2 regions of the Mesorhizobium sp. W067 genome follow, and region 2 is predicted to be linked to the other one. Evidence: predicted binding sites of a transcription regulator. Region 2 holds the regulator's gene; the other holds the start of a gene.
What was found. Region 2 encodes LexA, which represses DNA repair genes until DNA is damaged. Its sites were predicted from a motif close to TGTTCNNNNTGTGTTCNG; they were not measured.

Region 1 (11,780 bases), 950 kb from region 2:
GATCGATATGTGAGGGAGAAGGCGGTGAGGCGCAATCTCCCCCCTCGAAGGGGAGATGGCCGGCAGGCCAGAGGGGGTCGCCGCGCGTAAGGCGCTGACGTCCTCTGTCCGCGATAGGAAGTCGCGTCAGGACGTACCGACCCCCTCTGTCGCCTTCGGCGACATCTCCCCCTCGAGGGGGGAGATTACGCGCCCAAAAACTCGTTCGTAAAATACCCCCCGAAATCCGGCTTCTCCTTCAGAACCTTGCCATCGCCATCGAGCAATATGCCGGCCCTGAAGAGGTAGGTTCCGATCGCCTCGATCTTGGCCCTGGCGATGGTGCCGATGACGCCGTCCTGGCTGCGCAAGAAGTGTCCGTCGACCATCATTTTCAGCGAAGCGTGGATCAGCGCCGGGTCGGTCAGCGCATCCCTGTTGGAAGCGATCAGCAGATCGCCGGCTTCCTGCGGGTGATCGCAGGCAAATTGGTAGCCGCGCCGCGTTGCCTCGACGAAGGCCGATGCGGCCTTCGGGTTTGCCTGGAGATATGCATTGCTGGAGGCGATCAAGGTGGTGTGCTCGTCGGGCACGCCGTAGTCGGCGTAGCGGAAGCCGCGCTGCCTGACGCCTTTCAGCTCCGCATCGACGCCTTCCCAGGTCGAGACCTCCAGCGTGAAGTCGACCGAGCCGTTGGCCAGCGCCTCATAGGCCGAGGTGCCTAATGTCACCGTCTCGAAAACGCCCTTGCCGCCATCGTGGCGGATGATGGTCGAGATCAGCGTGTTTTCCCAGGCGCTGCCGAAGCCGCCATAGGTCAGACCGTCGAGATTCCTGGGACTCTTGATCTCGCCGCGATCCGCGTTGAAGACCAACCGGCCGGTCTCCTGCTGGACCACGGCGTAGACCGCCTTAAGATCGGCGCCGGCAGCCCGCTGGGTAAACAGGCCGACGCCGGCAATGCCGAAATCGGCGATGCGGTTGGCGACCAGCGTGCCGGCGCCAGTATCGCCATAGGGCAGGATCTCAACATCGAGCCCGGCCTCGTTGTAGAATCCTTTGTCGCGGGCAACGAACAGGCCGACATGGTTGGTGTTGACCGTCCAGTCGAGCGCGACGGTGATTTTTTGCGCAGCCGCATGAGCGCGAGAGGCAAGCGGCAGTCCGGCAGCCAGCGTCAGCAGCAAAGCCTGCCGGCGTGTGAATTCGGTCATGAAAAACTCCTTTGAGCGGTCTGCGGAAACAAGCCCCGGTCAGTCCCGGGATTGAGCAGCGTGTCGAGGATGTCGGCTTCGAGCGCGGCGGCATGGCGCGCGGCATCGCTGCCGGTGGTGCGCGGGCGCGGCAGCGGCACGGCAATCTCGCCGATGATGCGGGCCGGCCGCGCCGACCTCAGATAGATTCGATCGGAGAGGTAGACGGCTTCGCGCACGTCATGGGTGATCAGCAGCGCCGTCCAGCGTTGGCGCTGCCACATGCCTTCCAGCCAGCGCTGCATACCCGCGCGGGTCAGTGCATCCAGCGCGCCAAAGGGCTCGTCGAGCAGCAGCATGTCGCGCTGCTGCACCACGGTGCGCAAAAGGGCGGCGCGCTGGCGCATGCCGCCGGAAAGCTCGGCCGGCCAGGCGCGCTCGAAACCGGCAAGGCCGAACTCAGCGAACAACGGCGCGACGCGTTCGCGCGCCGCCTTGCGGCCAAGACCCTGCACTTCCAGCCCCAGCGTCACATTGTCGATGACGCGCCGCCACGGCATCAGCGCGTCGCGCTGCGGCATGAAGGCGAAGGGGCTGCCCTGCAATGGCGCGCCGTCGAAGCGCATGTCGCCCTCGCCTTTCAGCGCGCCGGTCAGCAACTGGAACAGCGTCGACTTGCCGGCGCCGGAAGGGCCGAGGATGGAGACGAACTCGCCGGCCGCGACATGAAGCGAAATGCCGGCGAGCACCTCAAGCGCGCCGAAGTTCTTCCTGATGTCCCGGAGTTCGAGCCGCGTCATTGACGGTTCTCTTCTGCAGCTTCAACCTTGCCGTCGCGGCTTTCGCTCCCTGCATTCTCCCAAGGCATGGCGAAGCGCTGGACGAGCACCGCAATGGCGAACAAGACAAGCGTGAGCGCGGCGCTGACGGCGACCGCGGCGAGCACCAGATCGGGCCGAAAGTTGTTCTTGGCATTGAGCATGTAGATGCCCAGCCCCTTCGCCGCCCCCGCATATTCGGCGAAGATCGCGCCGACGACGGCGTAGGTGATGGAGATGCGCAGCCCGGCGAAGAAATAGGGCAGCGCCGAAGGCAGGCGCGCCAGCCAGAAGATGCGCCAGCGCCCTGCCCCCATGGTGGCGAGCATCTGCGAAATCGCCTTGCTGGTCGCGGCAAAACCCTCGACCAGCGCCACCATCATCGGGAAGAAGGTAACGAGCGCCACAAGCAAGATTTTTGGCATCAGCCCGAAGCCGAACCACAGTACGATGAGCGGCGCAATCGCGACCAGCGGCAAGGTCTGGCTGACAATCAGCAGCGGAAACAGCGCGCGGCGCAGCGGGGCCAAGAAATCGACCAGCGCCGAAAGCACGAAGGCAGCGACCAACGAGCAGGCGAAGCCGGCTGATGTGGCGCGGATGGTGGGCAGCGTGTTGTCGGCAAGGGCAGCGCGATGCTCCCAGGCCTGCTGCAGCACGCGCGACGGCGCCGGCAGCATGGTGGGCGCAGCGCCACCATAGCGGGCGTAGAGCTCCCACGCCGCGAGGAGCAGGGCGGAGGCGCAGGCGGCGGGGATGGTCTTGGCGATGGCTGCGGCTAATCTCCCCCCTCGAGGGGGAGATGTCGCCGAAGGCGACAGAGGGGGTCGTCTCGCATAGAGCGCCCACGCCTTGCCGATGCGAAAAGGACGTCGGCGCTCCACGCGCTGGGACCCCCTCTGGCCTGCCGGCCATCTCCTGCTCGAGGGGGGAGATTCGTGGGCATCGCGGTCTTCGCCAATCGCCAATGGCTCCCCTCCTCTCTGTGCTGAGGGGTCAGAGGCATCTCCTCCACGCAATGGGTCAGATAAACCAGCCACGGCAATATCCTCAAGGAACGACGCTTGAGCCGCGGCTCAGACGGCGCTCGGGCTGTTCGCCGAGATCGTGATGTCGAGGGTGACGTGGCCGGCGCCGGGGCCGAAGCGGCAGAAGGCCTCGTTGAGCGTGGCAAACACCGCACCGGCATCGCCACGCAATTTGGTGCAGAAGTTCTTTGAGCGCTCAAAGACGCCGGACTGTTTCAGGAAATCGATGCAGCCGTAGATCTCGTCCATATGGTCGCCCGTGCCCATAACGTAGAGCGAGAACTGCGCCGCCACCGGCTGGCCGGTCGACGGCGTGGCCTGGACAGCGCGGATCGCGGCGATCTTGCGCTCGTCCAGCGGAATGGCGGGGCCGCCGGTCTCGTCGGAGCGGCAGATCGGATCGTCGGGCTCGCCCGGACAGCCGCGCGAGACCGCCGCCGAAAGCACGCAGTGCTTGCCGCTTTTGGCCGCCGCGACGAACAGGTCGCGCATGGCGGGAAACAGCACCTCGGGCGGCCCGACCATAAGGCTCGAGATGTCATCGGTTTCGATCCGCAGCCGGTCGCGCCAGGGATCGAGCGCGCCGAACGCGCCGAGGATGACGCCGACGAAATCGTCGGTCATGGGATAAAGGGAAATCTGTGCGCCTGAAAACATCGCCCGCCTCGCTCCGCTGGTATTATCCAGATCAGCTTTAGGGTCCGAAGGCTTGCCGCCCTCATCTCAGCCCCGACGATACGGAGCACCCCTGTGGATGGGCGGGTTAAAGCACCGTTCGCGGCATTGGGGAAGCCGTTTGTTGAGGCACTGCGGGAAAGTGTTTTGGGCCAGACGTGCCGGGCGCCCGGGCGTTAACAGACGACTCGTCAGTTCGTTGCGTTATAACGTTTCCACGAACTTCTTATAACTGCGTTGAAATTCAAGTTGATAAACGTAATTATAAGAAAACGGCAGAGACTCCGCGCAGCCCTTACGGTTTCTGGATTTCCTTATCCGCGACCCCATCCGGACTGTGCTCCTGCATCGCTCGGGCTTGCCTGTGCTGGTCCCCTCGCCCCAGCGCTACGCCATCCACAAGCTGATCGTCGCCTCGCGACGCGGGCCGAGCGCTGGCGCCAAGCGGGAGAAGGATCTCCATCAAGCGCGCCTGCTGACCCAAGCGCTCGAAGCCACGCGTCGCCAGGACGACCTTGCCTTCGCCTTCATGGAAGCGTGGGACAAGGGCGAAAACTGGCGCGAGACGATCCGGGGCGGCTTGAACCTGTTCGACGCCGCCACGAGGGAAAACAGTCACACCATCCTGGGGAAATCCCTCCGCGAAATTGGTGCGACTCCTGAAGGATTCACGATGCGGGATTAGCTGAAGCGACCGCTGCTATATTCATTTCCATCGTCCCAACCGTACGAAATTGGCTTGACGCTTATTCGTACATAAAGTACGATATCTCTTTTCGCAGAGAGGAATGTCCTTGAGCACAGCGAACCATGTTGCCTTCGCCGATCTCTCTCGGCCTTTGCTGTCACCCCCGTCGTTGCCGCCGCCTTTGTTGCCGCCGCCTTTATTGCCGCCCCCTTTGTTGCCCTTGTCATTCGATCAGTGCGAACGCCTCGCCGGGGCTTGGCGAATGGCCAGCCAAGACATCGCCGACGACATCCGCTTCGTCCGCCAATATCTGAAAGTCGTTGCCGAGAAGGACGAGAGGCTGTCGACCGGCACCCTTGTTCACAGCCGCGCCTATGTCGAGGCCTGCGCCGGCTGGCTGCCACAGACTGTAACGCGCTATCTGCGCCACCTGCGCCAGATCACCGAATGCGAACTGGCCATGACAGCTGCCGGCATTCGCTTTGCGCTGTCGAGTTATGCCTGGGAGGCATGAGGGCGCCTGTCGCCAAACACAAGGAATTGCGCTGCCCGTCGCAGGCGCAATTCGTCAGGTTGAGAGGCTCGGGCGCGCCTGAACGGCGGGCGCCAAGGATGGCCCCGGCCAGCGAATTCCGGCCTTGCTTTATTTCGACTGGCCTTATTTCTGGCCTTATTTCGATTTGGCTTTGCCGGACTTTGCAGCGGCAGGCTTCGCCGCCTTTGGCTTGGCGGCTGCCTTGGCGGGCTTGGCGTCAGCTTTCTTCGCCGCCTTTTTGGGCTTGGCGACCGCGCCATCGACTTCAGCCGTGGCCTGCTCCCAGTGTTCCTGATGCGCGCCTTCAGGCCGGCCGGCCTTTTCCCAGATCTCGTGCGCGCGCTGGCGAATGCGGTCCTGTTTGTCGTCCGTCACTTAAGCCTCCGTGGTTGGGTCCGGTCGGTTGGTCCAGATTCCACGAAAACATTAGCCGAAAATTCGACCGGCGTCTTGAGTGACGAGACATCTCAGCGCGGGTCGGAAATCACCGCAACGCCGAGCAGCGCCGCTTTCTTGACGATCAGCCCGGCGAGGTCGGCATCCGAACGATCGGTGCCGGTGCGCTCCCGCAGGAGCGCGATCGCTTCCTTCATCGATAACAGCGCCGTGTTGCGCTCGGCCAGCAACTTGTCGCAACACGCCGCAACATTGGCGGAGTTCGGGGTCTCGACATGCGGCAACATGGCAATTCTCCTTTCATCATGTTCGTCATTCGGCCCTGCCGCCCTTTTGGGAAGAACGACAGGGCCGTATCACCGATGAATGGTTAGGTTGTCGAGCGTTACTCGACCACCTCGACAATCCTGCGCGTGCTGGGGTCGACCAACACGGTATGGTTGTCGACGACGGCGTATCTGTACTGAACGTCGGGAACCTCCTGCAGCTCGACAGTGTCAGGCAAGGCAGTGCCGACATTCAATTCGACGCCGAGCAGATTGACCGAGGCAAGCGGATGTTTCTTTACGTATTGGTGCACGACCGTGCGCTGTTCCGGGGTGATGATCACCTGCTGCTGTGCCGGCTGCGTGACGATGACCTCGTCGGCGGCGGCAATGCCGATACCAGCGATCATGGCGAGCCCGGCGACGGCGGGAATAAGGATGGTTTTCATCTTCGTCTCCTGTCGTTGTTGGCGAGCTCCGCCGTGTTCCCGCATGAGGCGAAAACAGCGCAGATCGAGGTGGCGGGCTCCTGGAGGCAAACGCAGCCGGTACGGTCTTGTTCCGCAAGCGGAGACTAAATTGATCGGCTTCCGGTCATGCCAGCAGAACCCGCACCCGCAAGATTCGCATTGAAGCACAATCCCTCAGGAGACCTTCGACATGGACGATGCACGGCTCCAATTCCGGTGGCGATCGCGGCCGGCGCCGGCATTGATCCGGTGACCGCGTCGTGCCCGGCCAAGACCGGAACCGACCGCCTTCGTGCCACGCCGTGAAGTTTCAAGCAAAGGTCATTGCTTCGGCGGCTGCGCAGGCACCTCGCCAGGCTTGATCACCGGCGTCTTGCCCTGATCCGGCGGCGGCTGCGTCATACCCTGGTCACCACTGGGCGGCGGCTGCAGCACGCCGCCGCAGGGACCGAGCGTGCTGGACGATTCGCCACCGCCATTGGCGGCCGGCGGCTTCTGACCATCGTCCTGAGGCTGCGCCTGGCAAGGCGCGGCAGGGCCGTGCTGGTCGCTATTGTCCTGCGCGGCCGCCGGGTCGACCAGCGCCAAGAGCAGCACGCATGGGATGAGGGGGAAAGTCTTCATGGTCCAGCTCCTCTGGATTCATCACCTTGGCAAAGCAGACTAGTCCTTGGCAAAGCAGACTGGCTGCAATTGGTTCCACTGAAGCTGGAGTGGTTGCTGGAACCTGGCAGCCGGAAGTGAGTTCCACCTTCTCGACGCTAAGCCGCCCAGAGGAGGCAATCATGGAACGAAACAGAAAACCCAATGACGAGGTCGAGGCGCCACCGAGCAAAAACGATGCCCGCGACAGGATCGCCAATGATGAAGTGGAAGCGCCGACGCCGGGTCGGCAGGATTGGGATGCGCTGCGTGGCGCAACGGTCCTGCCCGACGGAGCAGATGAGGAAAGCCTGCCGGACACCACCGGTGTCGAGAAGGAAGGCGAACTGCCCGAGGAGGATGACGACAACCCCTACCAAGACAGTGACGATGCCTTGCCCGACGACGCCGAGGAAGCCGCCATTGGTCACGACCTGGCGAGGCGCGGCGGCCCGTTCGACGACGTGTAAGGCAGCGACCGCGGACTTTCGAGAGGTTTCCCGGGACGTCCACGCCGTCACCAGTTGGACCAAGTATGAGCTGAAGGCGATGCCGGAGCATCGCGATATTTCGAAGGATCCGGCTGGCCGGATCCTTCGTTTAAGGCGCCTTGGCGGTTTGGCTTAGCCCTTGTGGTCAAGGGCTGGACGGCGACAATCTCGGCACCTTCGACAGCCGAGAAGCAGCCGAGAAGCACGAACGCGAAGCCCAATATTTCAAGCGCCGTCGAGGCCGCTCGCCTGAAATCTTCAAAGTGCGCAAGAAATCCCCGCCGCGGGCGGTGCAGACACGCTCCGGCATCGCGGCGCTGCGAACCGGGCCATCGACCGCCGGCACTTGAGTGCCGACGGGCTCTGACCTTCAATTCGACCCGGGATCGCCGAGCGCCTCGGTGACGAAGGACGCCGCGATCAGGTCGTCGGCGTCGAGGCGTAGGGAGCCTTCGACACCTCCCATGATGGCTGCGACCTTCTGGAAGGTCTGCATCTCGTGTTCAGTAACGCTGGCGTCTCGCATCCTGGCTTTCAGATCGGCGATGCGTCGGCCCAGTGAGGCCGACGTTCCGATTTCTCTTTTCGACATGGTGGCCTGCTCCTCCCCCAACCCATGCTGTGGACGTACTCAAGTCTGCCTATATATAAGGCAGCGCGAATACAGTCGCCGCAACGCGCGATATCTGGGAAGGTTCCGGCGCCAAATAGTCACGAAATAATACGTGGTGGGACTCGGGTATGTTAAGCGCCGACGCGGCGATAGACACCGCAGCCAGCGGCTGCGGCCATCGGCTTGGCCAACCCGTGTCGGGGTCGCGAACGCGGGTCGGACTTTGATCGCCGCGCGCGAACAGTCAGCGAGAGGCCGGAACCACGCCGGACACCGAGCGCGCCGTTTCGGGCGAAAACACCACGAAAGCAAAAACCAGAACGGCAGCGGCGATAATGAGCGAGCCGCCGGCGACAATCGGTTCAAGCGCCGGGTTTCCCTGCAGCATCACATACAGCGCCGGCAGCATGATCACCAAGCCGAGAGTGTAGAGCCCGTAGTGGATCATGGCGATGCGACGCGCCGCCTTTTGCGGATTGAGCGCGTAGTAGCCGCCGAAGATGGCGCTCGTCACCCAACCGAGCAGATTGATATGCGCGTGCGCCGGAAAAGCGGCGTGGTCACCCGAGATCGCCATCTGCAGGCCGGCCGCAATCCCCAACATCAGGAACAAGATGGCAGTTTTGAAAAAGAGTTCTGAAACCCTCGGCATGTCATTTCTCCCCCTATGCGGTCTGCGACCGCTTGCGACCTGGAGAATACACCCACGCGCAGAACTTTTCCACGCCCCGGTTATGGGGCCATGCCTGCACAGCTTTTTGCACGCTGTTCGACTTTTCTGGCTGCCACAACCCGGCGCCGCCGCGCTACGGCGTCAGCAAGATGTCGGCGCCCGCTCGCTCGTCGAACACCACCGCGCAGCCGCGCCCCAGCGCCACTGCCGACAGCGCGTTGGCCACCGTCTCGTCCGGCGATACGAAATCACCGGTCAGCACTCGCAACTCCTCCACCGCCCTGGCCATTGACACGCAGTGCCCGGCAACGCGATCGCTCGTGCAGGCGTCAACGACGCTGACGAGGTCGATCATCTCGAACTGGCCCATACCGGCCTCCACAAAAACAGCGTCCCGTCGCGGATATGAACGCTGAGGCGAGAGACAATGTTCCGCAGGTCCGATGCCCAGGCGGAGCACTCGACGGCCCGACCTGGAACGGACCGGCCGGCGGCAACCGCTTCGATTGACAATAGGCCCTGTTTGTTCTCTATTTGTTCGGCAAAAACGCCTATCACAACAGACGCGGCTAATGCTGCAACGCCGCAAAGGGAACGGTCGGGATGGAGCCCACCATCCTGCATGCGGATCTCGACGCCTTCTACGCCTCGGTCGAGCAGCTGCTCGACCCGGCGCTCAGGGGCAAGCCGATCGCCGTCGGCGGCGGCGTCGTGCTTGCCGCCTCCTACGAAGCCAGGGTTTTCGGCGTGCGCGGCGGCATGCCCGGACGACGCGCGCGCGAGCTTTGCCCCGGACTGATTTTCGTCGGCGGCCATTTCGCCGACTATCAGCGGCTGGGCGACGCCGCCATCAAGGTGCTCGACGATTTCACGCCGCTGGTCGAGCGGATTTCCATCGATGAAGCCTTTGCCGACGTCGCCGGCTGCACGCATCTGTTCGGGCCGCCGGCCGAGATTGCCGCCACGGTGCGTCGGCGCGTCCGGGCAGAGCTCGGCCTGCCGATCTCGATCGGCGTGGCGCGCACCAAGCATCTGGCCAAGATCGCCTCGCAGGTGGCCAAGCCCGACGGGCTGGTGGTGGTCGATCCGGACACCGAACTTGCCTTCCTGCATGATCTGCCGGTCGGGCTGATGTGGGGCGTCGGCCCGGCGACCAGAGCGCGGCTGGCCGAGATCGGCATCGAGACCATCGGCCAGTTGGCAAAGACGCATGGTGGGGCGCTGCGAAGATTGCTCGGGCCCGCCGCCGGCGAAAAGCTGGCGTCGCTGGCATGGAACCGCGACCCGCGAAAGCTCGAAACCCACAGGCGGTCGCATTCCGCCGGCGCGCAGTCGGCGCTTGGCAGACGGCCGGCCGAGGCGCGTATCTTCGGACCCGTCCTGCTGCATCTGGCAGACCGGGTCGCCAGCCGGCTCAGGGCGAAATCACGGCCCGGGCGCACGGTGACGGTGCGCGTGCGTTTCGCCGATCTGCGCGCGGTCACACGCTCGCTGACGCTCGATCAGCCGATTTCGGCAACCGCGATGCTGGCCGAAATCGCCGAGGAGCTGGTGCGCGGCGTGCTGGCCGCCAACCCTCGAGAGAAGACCATCTCGCTGCTGGCGATTTCGGTGTCGCAGCTGGAAGAAAGTGCCGAGCTGCAGCTGGAGTTGCCGCTCGGGCTTGCCGATGAAAAGCAGCGGCCCGGCAGCAGGCAAGGCCTGGCGCGCTTTGGCGCCGACCGCGCCATCGACAAGATCCGCCAGCGCTTTGGCAGAGAGGCTGTCGGCTATGGCGCCGTGGCGCTGGAAGCCCGGCGCTCGGTTCCCGATGCCTTCCGCGAACTGGCGGAGAAGGAACTGTGAGTGCGGCGCGACGGCAAGGCCAATGTTTAGGCTGGGCCATTCCGCGCTGCATTGCCGCTCTGTTTGACCAGGCCGACCAACCAGGCCAGACCCGCCGCCGTTTCGGACGTTTTCCGCACCGCAACCCGGCCGCGCCATGCACGCCCAAGAACAACGATTTCTCGATGAAGGTGGATTTGCGATTAACGCATCGGCGCCAAGAAAACCCGGGACGGGACGACGGCGCCGCGAAGGTTGACAGTGCCGATCCGTCTGGCATTATCGCGTAAGCTTGGAGGATTCACTATGAAGAAAACCTATTCGAAGCCTGTTCTGGTCAAAAAAGGCAAGCTTTCGCAGGTTACGGCGCTCGCCAATGGAGCGGGTTCCGGCCCGATCGAGTGAAGTCGTTGAGTCGGACTGTCGCCTGATCTGGCGGCCTCGCCTGACACTGGAGATGCGGCATGAAGAAGACCTATTCGAAGCCGGTGCTGGTCAAGAAGGGCAAGCTCTCGCAGGTTACAGCCGACAATGGTAACGGCTCCGGGCCGGTCGCAGTCTAGCAGCCGATTATCCGACGCCTCGTGCCGTCTGGCCGGGAACAGGGCTTTGGGTGCCCGACGTGGAGAGTGGAAAATGAGGAAGACCTATTCGAAGCCGGTGCTGGTCAAGAAGGGCAAGCTCTCGCAGATCACCGCGAACGGCGCTTCTGCTCCTATTCCGGGCTAAACTCGTTCCCCCGGTAGATCGAGATCCTCCTGACAGAGTCGGGCGGCTTGATCGTTTCCAGAGCATGATCTCCCGCAGGCGGCGGGACCGTTCAGCGCGCAACCACCAGATCGTCGAGCACGAGCTGCCAATAGTGGCTCGTGGAGAGGCGCACGCGCGTCACCGCCGCCAACATCGGCGCATAGTGGACGGGCGCCAGTGCCGACAGGACGATCGTGTCGCTGGCGATCAGCCGGTCGCCAAGCCAGCTCTCGACCAGTGCGGTTTCGCCTTCGGACTTCAACCATGCCGCCGTCAGCATCACGGAATGGAACCCGAACGGTTTGTCGCTCGAGAATTCGGCCGGGTGTCCGCTGCTCGTATAGCAGACATGGTCTCCCGAGATATTGCCGTTGACGTAGCCTTCGCTGCCTTCGGTATGATCGCGCGCCAGTGCGTTCAGGTTGAACCAGGTCAACCCGGCATAACCGGACGGCACCTTGCGCAGGCCGCGCGTCGTGACATCGTCGAAACCGATGGCCTGCAAGGACGCGGCGCTGTCGACAGCCGCGTTCTCGGGCGACAGCAGGCCGAGCTCGGTCGGGTAGGCCGACAAGACCAGTCGTCGTTCCCTGCCATCGCCGGTGACTTCGATCGCGTCGGCGTCATCGGGCAGATCGAGACGGAAGCCAGCGCCAGCACTTAGCGGATGCACCGCCACCTCTTGCCCTTTCGCCATCACCGAGATGCTCGCCGAGACACCGTCCGCTACGCGGCCGCT
Region 2 (11,780 bases):
CCATGGATCAAGGCGCTGACTTGTCCTCGCTGCGCGTCGCGGTTTCGGCGGGCGAGACGCTGCCGGCGCCTGTCTTCGAGGAATGGACTGAGAAGACCGGCAAGCCGATCCTCGATGGGATCGGCGCCACCGAGATGCTGCATATCTTCATCTCCAACCGCTTCGACGACATGAAGCCGGCCTCCACCGGCAAACCCGTCGGCGGCTATCAGGCACGCATCGTCGATGACGAGATGCGGGAGTTGCCGCGCGGCTCTACTGGCCGGCTGGCGGTGCGCGGCCCGACCGGCTGCCGCTACATGGCCAATGCCAGGCAAAAGGACTATGTCCGCGACGGCTGGAATCTCACCGGCGATACGTTCACGCAGGACGAGGATGGCTTCTTCCACTTCGCCGCGCGTTCCGACGACATGATCGTCAGCGCCGGCTACAACATCGCCGGCCCCGAGGTCGAAGCGGCGCTGCTCTCGCATCCCGACGTCGCCGAATGCGCGGTGACCGGCGCCGAGGACGGTGAACGCGGCCAGATCGTCGAGGCGCATATCGTGCTTGTGCAAGGTGTTTCGCCGGACGCATTGACCGTCAAACGCCTGCAGGACCACGTCAAGGCAACGATCGCGCCCTACAAATATCCGCGTTCGGTGAAGTTCATCGACGCCCTGCCCAAAACCCAGACCGGCAAGATCCAGCGCTTCCGGTTGCGCGCGGAGAAGATCAATTGATTAAGCCGAACGATCCAGCGTCCGATGGCGCGCAGATGTCGTTCAAGGAGCGGATGTCCTACAGCGACTATCTGCAGCTGGACAAGGTGCTCGATGCGCAGGCGCCGCTGTCTTCTGCCCATGACGAGATGCTGTTCATCATCCAGCATCAGACATCCGAATTGTGGATGAAACTGGCCCTCCACGAGATCGGCGCCGCGATCCGCTCGATCCGCGCCGACCGCCTCGAACCGAGCTTTAAGATGCTGTCTCGCGTCGCGCGCATCTTCGAGCAGCTCAACAATGCCTGGGACGTGCTGCGCACGATGACGCCAAGCGAATACACCGAGTTTCGCGACGCGCTCGGCCAATCCTCGGGCTTCCAGTCCTGGCAATACCGCGCCATCGAGTTCATGGCCGGCAACCGCAACCTTGCCATGCTCGGGCCGCACAAGCACCGGCCCGACCTTACGGACAGGCTGGAAGCCATCCTGGCCACGCCGTCGCTCTATGATGAGGCGCTTCTGCTTTTGGCGCGCAATGGCTTCGACATCGGCGCCGACGCCAGTCGCACGGACTGGCGCGAGACGCGCGTCGAGAACGAAGAAGTGCTGGCTGCCTGGCAAACCGTCTACCGCGACCCGCAGCGCTACTGGATGCTCTACGAACTGGCCGAGAAGCTGGTCGACTTCGAGGATTATTTCCGCCGCTGGCGCTTCAACCACGTCACCACGGTCGAGCGCATCATCGGCTTGAAGCGCGGCACGGGCGGCACCTCAGGCGCCTCCTATCTGAAGAAGATGCTGGAGGTCGTGCTGTTTCCGGAGCTCTGGACGGTCCGCACCCGGCTCTAGACCATTTCACCGTTTAACGTAAACGGCGAAATGCTCTAGCTCTTTGATTGACGCAATTTCGGACGGAAAACCGCTTCACACTTTTCCTGAAATTGCTCTAGTTTCTCACGTAACCGCGGTCTTCACCGCGAAGCGGGCGTCCTGCCAGGCGCCGGTGCGCAAAATATCCTCCAGCGCTTCGACCGCCTGCCAGACATCGCCATAACCGACATAGAGCGGCGTGAAGCCGAAACGGATGGTCGACGGCGCCCGGAAATCGCCGATCACGCCGCGCTCGATCAGCGCGCGCATCACCTGATAGCCATGCGGATGGAGGAACGACACCTGGCTGCCGCGCTGGCTGCCGTCGCGAGGACTTTCCAGTTCAAGCCCGTAGGCGCCGCATCTGGCTTCGACGAGCTGGATAAACAGGTCGGTCAGCGCGATGCTTTTTCTGCGCACCGCCGCCATGTCGACGTCGTTCCAGATATCGAGCGCGCCTTTGAGCGCCCGCATCGACAGCACCGGCTGCGTTCCGCACAGGAAGCGGCGGATCCCGCTGCCAACGGCAAAGCCCTGCTCGAAGGCAAACGGCCGCGCATGGCCCCACCAGCCGCTGAGCGGCTGGCTGATATCTCCATGGTGGCGCTCGGCCGCGTAGATGAAGGCCGGCGAGCCCGGGCCGCCATTGAGGTATTTGTAGGTGCAGCCGACAGCGAAATCGGCATTGGCACGGTCGAGTTCGACCGGCAAGGCACCGGCGGTGTGGCAGAGATCCCAGATGATCAGCGCGCCGGCGTCATGTGCCTTGCGCGTCAGCGCCGCCATGTCGCGCAACTGGCCGGATTTGTAGTTGACATGGTTGACCAGGATGACGGCAACGCTGTCGTCGATCAGGTCCTCGATTGCGGCCGCGTCGACGCCCTCCAGCCGCAGCCGCGTTCCCGGCCGGGTCGAGGCGACGCCTTCGGCCATGTAGAGGTCGGTCGGGAAACTGTCGCCCTCGGCAACGATGACCGACCGATCCGGCCGCATGCCGAGCGCTGCGTGCAGCAGCTTGTAGATGTTGATAGAGGTTGTGTCGCAGACCACCGTCTGCCCATCAGCCGCGCCGATCAGTCGCCCGAGCTGATCTCCGAGTTCCACCGGCATGTTGAACCAGCCGGCGGTGTTCCAGGCGCGAATGAGGTCGTGCGCCCATTCCTGCGTGGCGGCCTGCTGCAGTTCGCTGAAGACGACCGCTGACGCGGCGCCCAGGGAATTGCCGTCGAGATAAATCACGCCTTGCGGCAAGACAAAGCGTTCGCGCATGGGGCGCAGCGGATCGGCGGCATCCATTGCTTCGATTGCAGCGAGATCGGGTGTCATCATGATCCGGCGCCCCTCCATGGACAAACGCGCGCGGCGGAGCCTGCCCGCCCAAACATGCCGTCGACTTTGAGTGGTCGCCCTTGAACTGTCAACATTATATATAATTCACCCATTGAAAGGCTTTGATATATAATGCTCAGCCGAGCGTTTTGTCTGATGGATCACGATGCTGGATGACGAGCAGACCTCGAAGACGGAAGTGGCCTATCGCCTGCTCAGGCGCGATATTCTTGCGACCCGGCTGGCGCCTGCCGCGCCGTTGAAGCTGAGCACGCTGCGCAACACCTACGGCATCGGCTGGACGCCGTTGCGCGAGGCGCTGTCGCGGCTGGAGGCGGAACGGCTTGTGACCGCCATCAGCAACCGCGGGTTTGCGGTCGCTCCCGTCTCTCTGGCGGAGCTCGAGGATTTGGCGCGTGCGCGGCTCGTGGTCGAACTGCCCCTGCTGGTGGAATCGGTCGAGAAGGGCGACCGCGAGTGGGAAGACGCGGTCGTTGCCGCCCACTATCGTCTCTCACGGTGCGGGTCTGTTCTCGACGATCCATCGGATGATGCGGTCGACGCGTGGTACGAAAAACACGATGCCTTCCATGCGGCGCTGCTCAGTGCCGCGACATCCAGCTGGCTGCTGCGCTTCAATGCAACGATTTCCGACCAATTGCATCGCCATCACCGCTTTCTGGGTCTGGCCCCCACGCTGCGCGCCGCCGCCGGCCGCACGGATGGGCACCGGAAGGCCGTGGCGGCCCTGCGCGACGCCGTGGCGATCGAACACCATACCGCCCTGATGGAAGCGGCCCTCGATCGCGACGTCGAACGTGCGAAAACTCTGATGACCGCTCACATCGGCTCCACGCTGCAGGTCTATGCCCAGAGCGAACCCGGCGCGGATGCTGCGCAGCCCCGTCCGAAAGGGAAGCGGCGATCGTAACCGACGACGCAGGGCACTTTGTCTTCGTTTCACCCCGTTGCTGGCAACTGGGCGCAGGCGGCGCTCGCAGCGCCGAACGTTACGCTGAACATAACGTCAACACATTCATTAAACTTTAAAAGGTTGCGGAACACAACTGGAACAGATAGTGTTTGTTCTGGGTTTGTTTTTTCCGATTCTGGTTTCAGAACCCTTGGGGGCCGCGATGCTGACGCGCAAACAACATGAGCTTCTGATGTTCATCCATGAACGCCTGAAGGAGAGCGGAATCCCGCCGTCCTTCGACGAGATGAAGGAAGCGCTCGACCTCGCCTCCAAGTCCGGCATCCACCGACTGATCACAGCGCTTGAGGAGCGCGGTTTCATTCGCCGGCTGCCGAACCGGGCGCGCGCGCTGGAAGTGCTGCGGCTACCCGACTCGATCGCACCAGGCCTCAACGCGGCGAGGAAGTTTTCGCCGAGCGTCATTCAGGGCAGTCTTGGTCAAGCCGGCCAAGGGCAAGGCGGCCAGGGACAAGGCGGGATGGGCCAAGGCGGTCTCGGCCGCCAGATCAAGCCGGGCTCGCCGTCGCGTTCGATGTCTGCCGGCAATGACGATGCCGTTTCCTCGATTTCAATCCCGGTGATGGGACGCATCGCCGCCGGCGTGCCGATCGACGCCATCCAGCATCAGACCCATTCGATCTCGGTGCCGCCCGACATGATCATGGGCGGCGAACACTACGCGCTCGAGGTCAAGGGCGATTCGATGATCGAGGCCGGCATTTTCGATGGCGACACGGTCATCATCCGCAATGCCGACACAGCCAGCCCCGGCGAGATCGTGGTGGCGCTGGTCGACGATGAGGAAGCGACCCTGAAACGCTTCCGCCGCAAGGGCGCCTCGATCGCCCTGGAAGCCGCCAACCCGGCCTACGAGACCCGCATTTTTGGACCGGACAGGGTGAAGGTGCAGGGCAAGCTTGTCGGATTGATCCGGCGCTACTGAGCCGGCTTGGGTTTGTACTTTTCACGCTGGTTGTAAGGCGGCAGGCCGCGCGCTTCGCGGGAGAAGCGGCGCTGCTCGTGCCAGGGGCGATACGGCTTGTCGACGGCGAAGCGGATGGTTGGCGCTGCAGCTGCCGATTGCGGATCGAAGAAGACGGCGGCGCTGCCGTCGCGGGCCAGCTGTTTCTTCGTCACGACCAGCACCAGCGGGTCGCGGCACGGATTGTAGGCCGTGGCGTCATCGATGACGATCAGGCTAGCGAAGGCACAGGCCGGCCGCGCCGTCTTGCGGTCTTTGGCAAGGGCTACAATGGCTCCGGAAGGGTGTCGGGCGATACAGAGATCGCCCATGCAATAGAAGGGCGACCCGGGCGGCAGATCGAGCGGATCGAGATCGAACCGCGTATCTGTTGCCTCGAAAATCTCGGGCGGGATAATGGTTTCGGCCCGCAGCGCCCGTTTCCAATTGTCCGTGGTGAATTCGTTGGAGCCTTCGCGGTTGAGGGCGAGTTCGCCGCCACCGATCGGCATGGCCACCAGATGCGCATCCTCGGATATGAGCACGTCGGGCGTAAGCACCTGCGGCACCGTCAACAGGCCGGCCAGCGCGAAAGGCACGGCCGCCAGCCTGAGCCAGGTGGTGGCCATGGTGGCGATGACGAGGGCGACCGCCACCAACAGCACCGAGCGGATGGAGATCAGCCCGACGGCGTCGACCGGCGAGCGCTCGGAAATCCAGGCCGATATAGCGATCATCGCCATCAGACCCTTGCCCATCACATAGAGGAACGGCCCGTCGGCGCCGAACGGCATCGCCAGTGCGCTGAGCACGGCAAAGGGCATGACGATCAACGAAACAATCGGCATCACGGCCAGATTGGCGATCAGGCTGAGCGGCGACACACGCTGAAAATGCCAAATGGCGAACAGCAAGGTTGCACTGCCGGCGATGATCGAGGTCATGGCGAGGCCGCCCATGGCCAGCGCGAATTTTCGCGACAGGAAGCCGACGAAGGAGCGCTTTGCCGGCGGCGTTCTCACCTTGTCGGCGCGGTAATCGGCCCAGCCGGCATAGGCGCCGACAAGGGCGGCGGTGGCGGCAAACGACATCTGGAAGCTGGGACCGACCACCTCGTGCGGCGACACCAGGATGACGGCAATGGCGGAGATCGCCAGATTGCGCATGGTGAGTGCGGCGCGATCAAACAGCACGGCGACAAGCATGACCGCCAGCATGATGAAGCTGCGCTCGGCGGCAACCACGACGCCTGAAATAACGAGATAGGCGGCGATCGAGACAAGCGCTGCCGCGGCCGCATATTTCTTCACCGGCCGGCGCGATGAGAAATCGGGAAACAGCGCAAAGGCGCCACGCAGCAACGCCATGATGGTGCCGGCAACCAGCGCCATGTGCAGGCCGGAGATGGAGATGATGTGGTAGATGCCGGTGCGCCGCATCGCTTCGTTGACCTCGTCCGGGATGCCGGCGCGCACCCCGACAATCAACGCCGCGGCAATCTCGCCTTCGGCGCCGCCGATCTTGCCCCTGATATGGTCGGCAATGTTTTCGCGCGCGTTCTCGATTGCCGAGGAGAGCCGCGCGGCCAGCGGCGGCGGTCCCTGCGTAGCAATGGTTTTCGGATTGCCGAGAAAGAAGCCGCTGCCGCCGATACCGGTGAAATAGCTGTCGAAGGAGAAATCGTAGCTCTCCGGCCGCACCGGACCGGTCGGCGGCAACAGCCTGGCATAGCCGGTGATCAGGGAGCCGGCGGTCATATCGGCGGGAACGGTCCGCGCCGAGAGCCTGACCCGCTTCGGGGCGTAGCGCAACTCGGGGTAAGCGGTCGAAACCACGTCAAGCGTCAGCCTGATGCGCCCGCTCTCCATCTGTTCGAGACTGACGACGCGGCCGGTCAGCCGTGTCTGGATCTCGGAGCCGAGCATCTGCGTTCCGGCGCGCCAGGTCTCGACCTTGGCGGCGACGACGCCGAGCGCGCACAGCATCGCGGCCATGCAGAACAGATGCGTCCTCGGCCGAGGTCGCGTGGCGACAGCGCAACATGTCGCCAGCACCACAATGGCGATTGGCTGCGCAAAGCCGGGCTCGCCGGCCAGCGAGAAATAAATGATGACGCCGGCCGCCAGGAAAACCGGCACCAGCAGGAAGGCGACGCCCCGGTCGAGCTCCGTGTTGGCGGCCGCGGCAAGGCTGCGGCGGAGCGCGGGCCATGACGGACGGCGAAGCCGTCTGCGCAGGCGGGCGATAGATCCGGGCGCTGTGACTTGCGCCGGCAAGGCGTGACCGGGCAGCGCAGGCGCGACGCCGGGATGCGGCTCAGGCAGCGCGAGGGGCAGCGGCTCGGCATAGGGACTATCGGCAAACAGCGAGCGTTCGCTGACGCTTGCCTCGGCGCCTTCGCCTTCCTTCGTGCCCCGGCCACGTCCAGCCATCGGGTCTGCCCCTTGCGCCCCAGACCTCCTATGCTACATGAACGCGCAAAGCGCGAAAGTCCGTGCGGTCGCGTCCACCGCGCCGGAATTGACCATCACTCGCCAAGGACGCTCAATCCTCAATCATATCCCGGCCCTCCGCCCTCAGGCGAGCAAGCCCATCGTGCATTGCCTTCAATTGTTCGGGTGTATGACCCTGCCATTCAGCGAGCTCCCCCAGGATGAGTAACGGATCACGGGAGCGGTAGGATTTCGTCGGATTACCGGGAAATTTTTTATCGGTCAGGTTAGGGTCATCCATGAAAAACCCCGTCGGCTTTACGATGTAAATCCTTTGACGACCGTCACCCGTTGCAAGCTCTGCTCCCCAGATGGCGGCTTCCAGTGTCTGGGTGAAATAGATCCATGACAGTGGTTTACCTCTGAAATTGGAAGGGTGGCCGACGCTCAGCAGATCCCCGGGTTTCAAATCCGCCCGGGTGCCATGGTAGAACGGATCACCCTCCGTATGGTCAGCGTTTCTGGTCATCGGTAGTCCTTCTTTCAATCATGCTTCCTTAGTGGCGAGACCGGACTGCACACAGTTGCGGTGTTCACGATAATGATTGCAGAAAGGTCAATATGCGTGACCAAGCCAACGCTGTCACGGCGGCTTTGTAGTCGGGCAGTGCCGCCTCCGTGAAGAAATGTCCGCTCGTCAGAGGAGACTACCACCGTCGCAGCGATGTTCCAGGCACTGTGACGGACGCTGCAGCCGAATGAAACCCAGACATTGACGCTGCTGCCAAATGAGGTTGCGCGGAGGTGCGAACAGATTTTGTGCTACAAGGCTCCGGCGCCCGTTGACGCAACCGATAATTGGCGACGTGCCCCGGCCTCATCCAGCCATCGGGTCTGCCCCTTGCGCCCCAGACCTCCTATGCTACATGAACGCGCAAAGCGCGAAAGCCCGCGCGATCACGCCCCGCTTTCCAAGGTTCCCGAGAGTTCCATGTCCTACACGGTCGTCACCCGTTTTGCCCCCTCGCCCACCGGCTATCTGCATATAGGCGGCGCGCGCACCGCACTGTTCAACTGGCTGTACGCCAAGCACACCGGCGGCACGATGGTGCTGCGCATCGAGGACACCGACCGCGAACGCTTCAACGAGGCGGCGACACAGGCCATTCTGGATGGGCTGACCTGGCTCGGCCTTTCCTGGGACGGTGAGGCCATATCGCAGTTCGAGCGCGCGCCACGCCACCGTGAGGTGGCCGAGGAGCTGGTGCGCCTGGGCAAGGCCTATTACAGCTACGAGACCCCTGCCGAGCTCGAGGCGATGCGCGAGGCCGCACGCGCCAAGGGCTTGCCGCCGCGCTACAATGGCGCGTGGCGCGATCGTGCCCCCTCGGAGGCGCCTCCCGGCGTCAAGGGCGCCATCCGCATCAAGGCGCCGACCGAGGGCGAAACCGTGGTGCACGACCGTGTGCAGGGCGAGGTGCGCTTCCCCAACAAGGACCTCGACGATTTCATCATCCTGCGCTCGGACGGCAATCCGACCTACATGCATGCCGTCGTCGTCGACGACCATGACATGGGCGTCACCCACATCATCCGTGGCGACGACCATCTGACCAACGCCGCGCGCCAGACGGTGATCTACAACGCGATGGGCTGGGACGTCCCGTCGATGTCGCATATCCCGCTGATCCACGGCGCCGACGGCGCCAAGCTGTCGAAGCGGCACGGCGCACTCGGTGTCGAGGCTTATCGCGCCATGGGCTATCTGCCCGAGGCACTGCTCAACTATCTGGCGCGGCTCGGCTGGAGCCATGGCGACGACGAGATCATGTCGATCAAGGACATGATTTCGTGGTTCGACATCGGCGATGTCAACAAGGGTGCGGCGCGTTTCGACTTCGCCAAGCTCGAGTCAATCAACGGCGCGCATATGCGCAAGATGGCCGATACCGAGCTGTTCGACATTTTCGTCGCCACTCTGCCATACCTCGAAGGCGGATCTGCTATCGCCGCCCGTCTCGACGACGCCAGGAAGGCGCAGCTGCTGGCCGCCTTGCCGGGCCTGAAAGAGCGCGCCAAGACGCTGGTGGAACTGGCCGATGGCGCGGCCTTCCTGTTCGTCGAGCGGCCGCTGCCGATCGACGAGAAGGCGGCAGCACTGCTCAGTGCCGACGCGCGCGCGATCCTGCGCGGCGCACATGCCGCTTTGCAGACTGTTTCGGGCGATTGGTCGGCTGCCGCGGCTGAAGCCGCAGTGCGCGAGTTCGCAGCGGCCGGCGGCCACAAGCTCGGCGCCGTGGCCCAACCGCTCCGGGCGGCCCTTACCGGCCGTAGCACCTCGCCCGGCGTGTTCGACGTGCTTGCCGTGCTTGGCCGCGAGGAAAGCCTGGCGCGGATTGCGGATCAAATCGATTAGGAGCGAGCTGGCCCAAAAAGATTGGCATTGAAAGGCGGGTTTCGCAGTGCAACATTAGGCCTTGGCCCAATCAGGCACGCACCTCCCAAAATGCGGTGGCGAGTTCGCGCATTCCGGTGATTTCGACGTGTCGTTTGCAGGAATTGCCTTGCCGGCATGAGGAACATGAAGGAGTTTGAGAATGAGCGAAGCTGCGACGAGACTGGAAACCGGCAGCAAGACGACGCACCCGTCGACTGCCACGCTCGAACTGGCCGGCAAGACGCATGAATTCAAGGTGCGAAGCGGGTCGGTCGGGCCCGACGTCATCGACATCGGTGCGCTCTACAACACCACCGGCGCCTTCACCTACGATCCCGGCTTCACTTCGACGGCGAGCTGCGAGTCGGCGATAACCTTCATCGACGGCGATGCCGGCATCCTGCTTCACCGCGGCTATCCCATCGACCAGCTGGCCGAGCATGGCGACTTCCTCGAAGTCTGCTACCTCCTGCTCTACGGCGAACTGCCGACCAAGGCACAGAAGGACGATTTCGACTACCGGGTGACGCGCCACACCATGGTGCACGAGCAGATGTCGCGCTTCTTCACCGGCTTCCGCCGCGACGCGCATCCGATGGCTGTGATGTGCGGCGTGGTCGGCGCGCTGTCGGCCTTCTATCACGACTCCACCGACATTTCGGACCCGTATCAGCGCATGGTCGCCTCGATGCGGCTGATCGCCAAGATGCCGACGATTGCGGCCATGGCCTACAAATACCATATCGGCCAGCCCTTCATTTACCCGAAGAACGAGCTGAACTTCGCCGCCAACTTCCTGCATATGTGCTTTGCGGTTCCGTGCGAGGAATACAAGATCAATCCGGTGCTGGCGCGCGCCATGGAGCGGATCTTCATCCTGCATGCCGACCACGAGCAGAACGCCTCGACCTCGACCGTGCGGCTTGCAGGCTCGTCGGGCGCCAATCCGTTCGCCTGCATCGCCGCCGGCATCGCCTGCCTGTGGGGCCCGGCGCATGGCGGCGCCAATGAGGCGGCGCTCAACATGTTGGGAGAAATCGGCCATGTCGACCACATCCCGGAATTCATCGCCCGCGCCAAGGACAAGAACGATCCGTTCCGGCTGATGGGCTTCGGCCATCGCGTCTACAAGAACTACGATCCTCGTGCGAAAATCATGCAGAAGACGGCGCATGAGGTACTCGGCGAACTCGGCATCAAGGACGATCCGCTACTCGACATCGCCATGGAGCTGGAAAAGATCGCGCTGACCGATTCCTACTTCATCGAAAAGAAGCTCTATCCGAACGTCGATTTCTATTCCGGCATCACGCTGAAGGCGCTGGGCTTCCCCACCACCATGTTCACCGTGCTGTTCGCGGTCGCCCGCACCGTCGGCTGGATCGCGCAGTGGAAGGAAATGATCGAGGACCCGCACCAGAAGATCGGCCGCCCGCGCCAGCTCTATACCGGCGCCCCGGAACGCGACTACGTGCCGATTGCGAAAAGGTGAAAGAGAGTGAATGGTGAATGGTAAGTAGTGAATAGCATGTAGTAAGTAGCAGGTAGTAAGTAGCAGCTTGATTATAGCGAGAGCGCATTAATCACTATTCACTATTCACTATTCACTATTCGCTATTCGCTATTCACTATTCGCTATTCACTATTCATCGTTCACTCCTTACTAAGCCCTATTCGCTCTCCCGATGTGGCGAAGAACGACATCGGCGGCGATGTCGCCGGAGGGCCTGTCGGTGGCCATGCGTCTGGCAACCTCGCCAAAGCCGTCCTTTTGCCAAGCGCGGTAGGCGGTGTCTGAGAACAGTGCCTCGAGCTGCCGCGCCAGATAGTGCGGCCGCACATACTGGTTGTAGCTTTCCGGCACGACCGGCCGGTCGGCAATAAGGTTGGGCAAAGCAGCGCTCCACACCGTGATCAGGCTCTGCGCCATCAGCATGATCGGATCGAACTTGTAGCAAGAGACCATCGGTACACCCGACATCGCCAGTTCCAGTGACACCGTTCCAGACGCGATCAGCGCCGCATCGGCCTTGCCGAAGGCCTGCCATTTGCGCTCGGGATCGAGGATA

Region 1: a site for LexA is predicted at 8,992-9,009, ahead of dinB (DNA polymerase IV). Genes of this name have one in related genera too.

What each region holds. Positions count from the first base shown of each region.
Region 1 covers NZ_JBTTII010000001.1:751,433-763,212, reverse strand. Annotated here, with positions in the region: gene ACYG97_RS03735 (LexA family transcriptional regulator) at 1-13, shown strand, start outside; gene ACYG97_RS03730 (ABC transporter substrate-binding protein) at 186-1,193, opposite strand; gene ACYG97_RS03725 (ABC transporter ATP-binding protein) at 1,190-1,972, opposite strand; gene ACYG97_RS03720 (ABC transporter permease) at 1,969-2,811, opposite strand; gene ACYG97_RS03715 (YkoF family thiamine/hydroxymethylpyrimidine-binding protein) at 3,067-3,675, opposite strand; TPP riboswitch at 3,666-3,778, opposite strand; partial or broken gene ACYG97_RS03710 (GSU2403 family nucleotidyltransferase fold protein) at 3,989-4,378, shown strand; gene ACYG97_RS03705 (hypothetical protein) at 4,644-4,895, shown strand; gene ACYG97_RS03700 (DUF2934 domain-containing protein) at 5,052-5,291, opposite strand; gene ACYG97_RS03695 (hypothetical protein) at 5,384-5,599, opposite strand; gene ACYG97_RS03690 (DUF1236 domain-containing protein) at 5,698-6,027, opposite strand; gene ACYG97_RS03685 (hypothetical protein) at 6,370-6,672, opposite strand; gene ACYG97_RS03680 (hypothetical protein) at 6,834-7,160, shown strand; gene ACYG97_RS03675 (hypothetical protein) at 7,301-7,531, shown strand; gene ACYG97_RS03670 (hypothetical protein) at 7,552-7,773, opposite strand; gene ACYG97_RS03665 (heme-copper oxidase family protein) at 8,039-8,446, opposite strand; gene ACYG97_RS03660 (hypothetical protein) at 8,601-8,837, opposite strand; gene dinB (DNA polymerase IV) at 9,071-10,312, shown strand; gene ACYG97_RS03650 (hypothetical protein) at 10,309-10,581, shown strand; gene ACYG97_RS03645 (hypothetical protein) at 10,598-10,696, shown strand; gene ACYG97_RS03640 (hypothetical protein) at 10,756-10,854, shown strand; gene ACYG97_RS03635 (hypothetical protein) at 10,928-11,020, shown strand; gene ACYG97_RS03630 (hypothetical protein) at 11,112-11,780, opposite strand, start outside.
Region 2 covers NZ_JBTTII010000001.1:1,701,972-1,713,751, reverse strand. Annotated here, with positions in the region: gene ACYG97_RS08420 (AMP-binding protein) at 1-722, shown strand, start outside; gene kynA (tryptophan 2,3-dioxygenase) at 719-1,555, shown strand; gene kynU (kynureninase) at 1,661-2,905, opposite strand; gene ACYG97_RS08405 (GntR family transcriptional regulator) at 3,072-3,836, shown strand; gene lexA (transcriptional repressor LexA) at 4,042-4,824, shown strand; gene ACYG97_RS08395 (ComEC/Rec2 family competence protein) at 4,818-7,274, opposite strand; gene arr (NAD(+)--rifampin ADP-ribosyltransferase) at 7,387-7,803, opposite strand; gene gltX (glutamate--tRNA ligase) at 8,266-9,690, shown strand; gene gltA (citrate synthase) at 9,872-11,203, shown strand; gene lpxB (lipid-A-disaccharide synthase) at 11,375-11,780, opposite strand, start outside.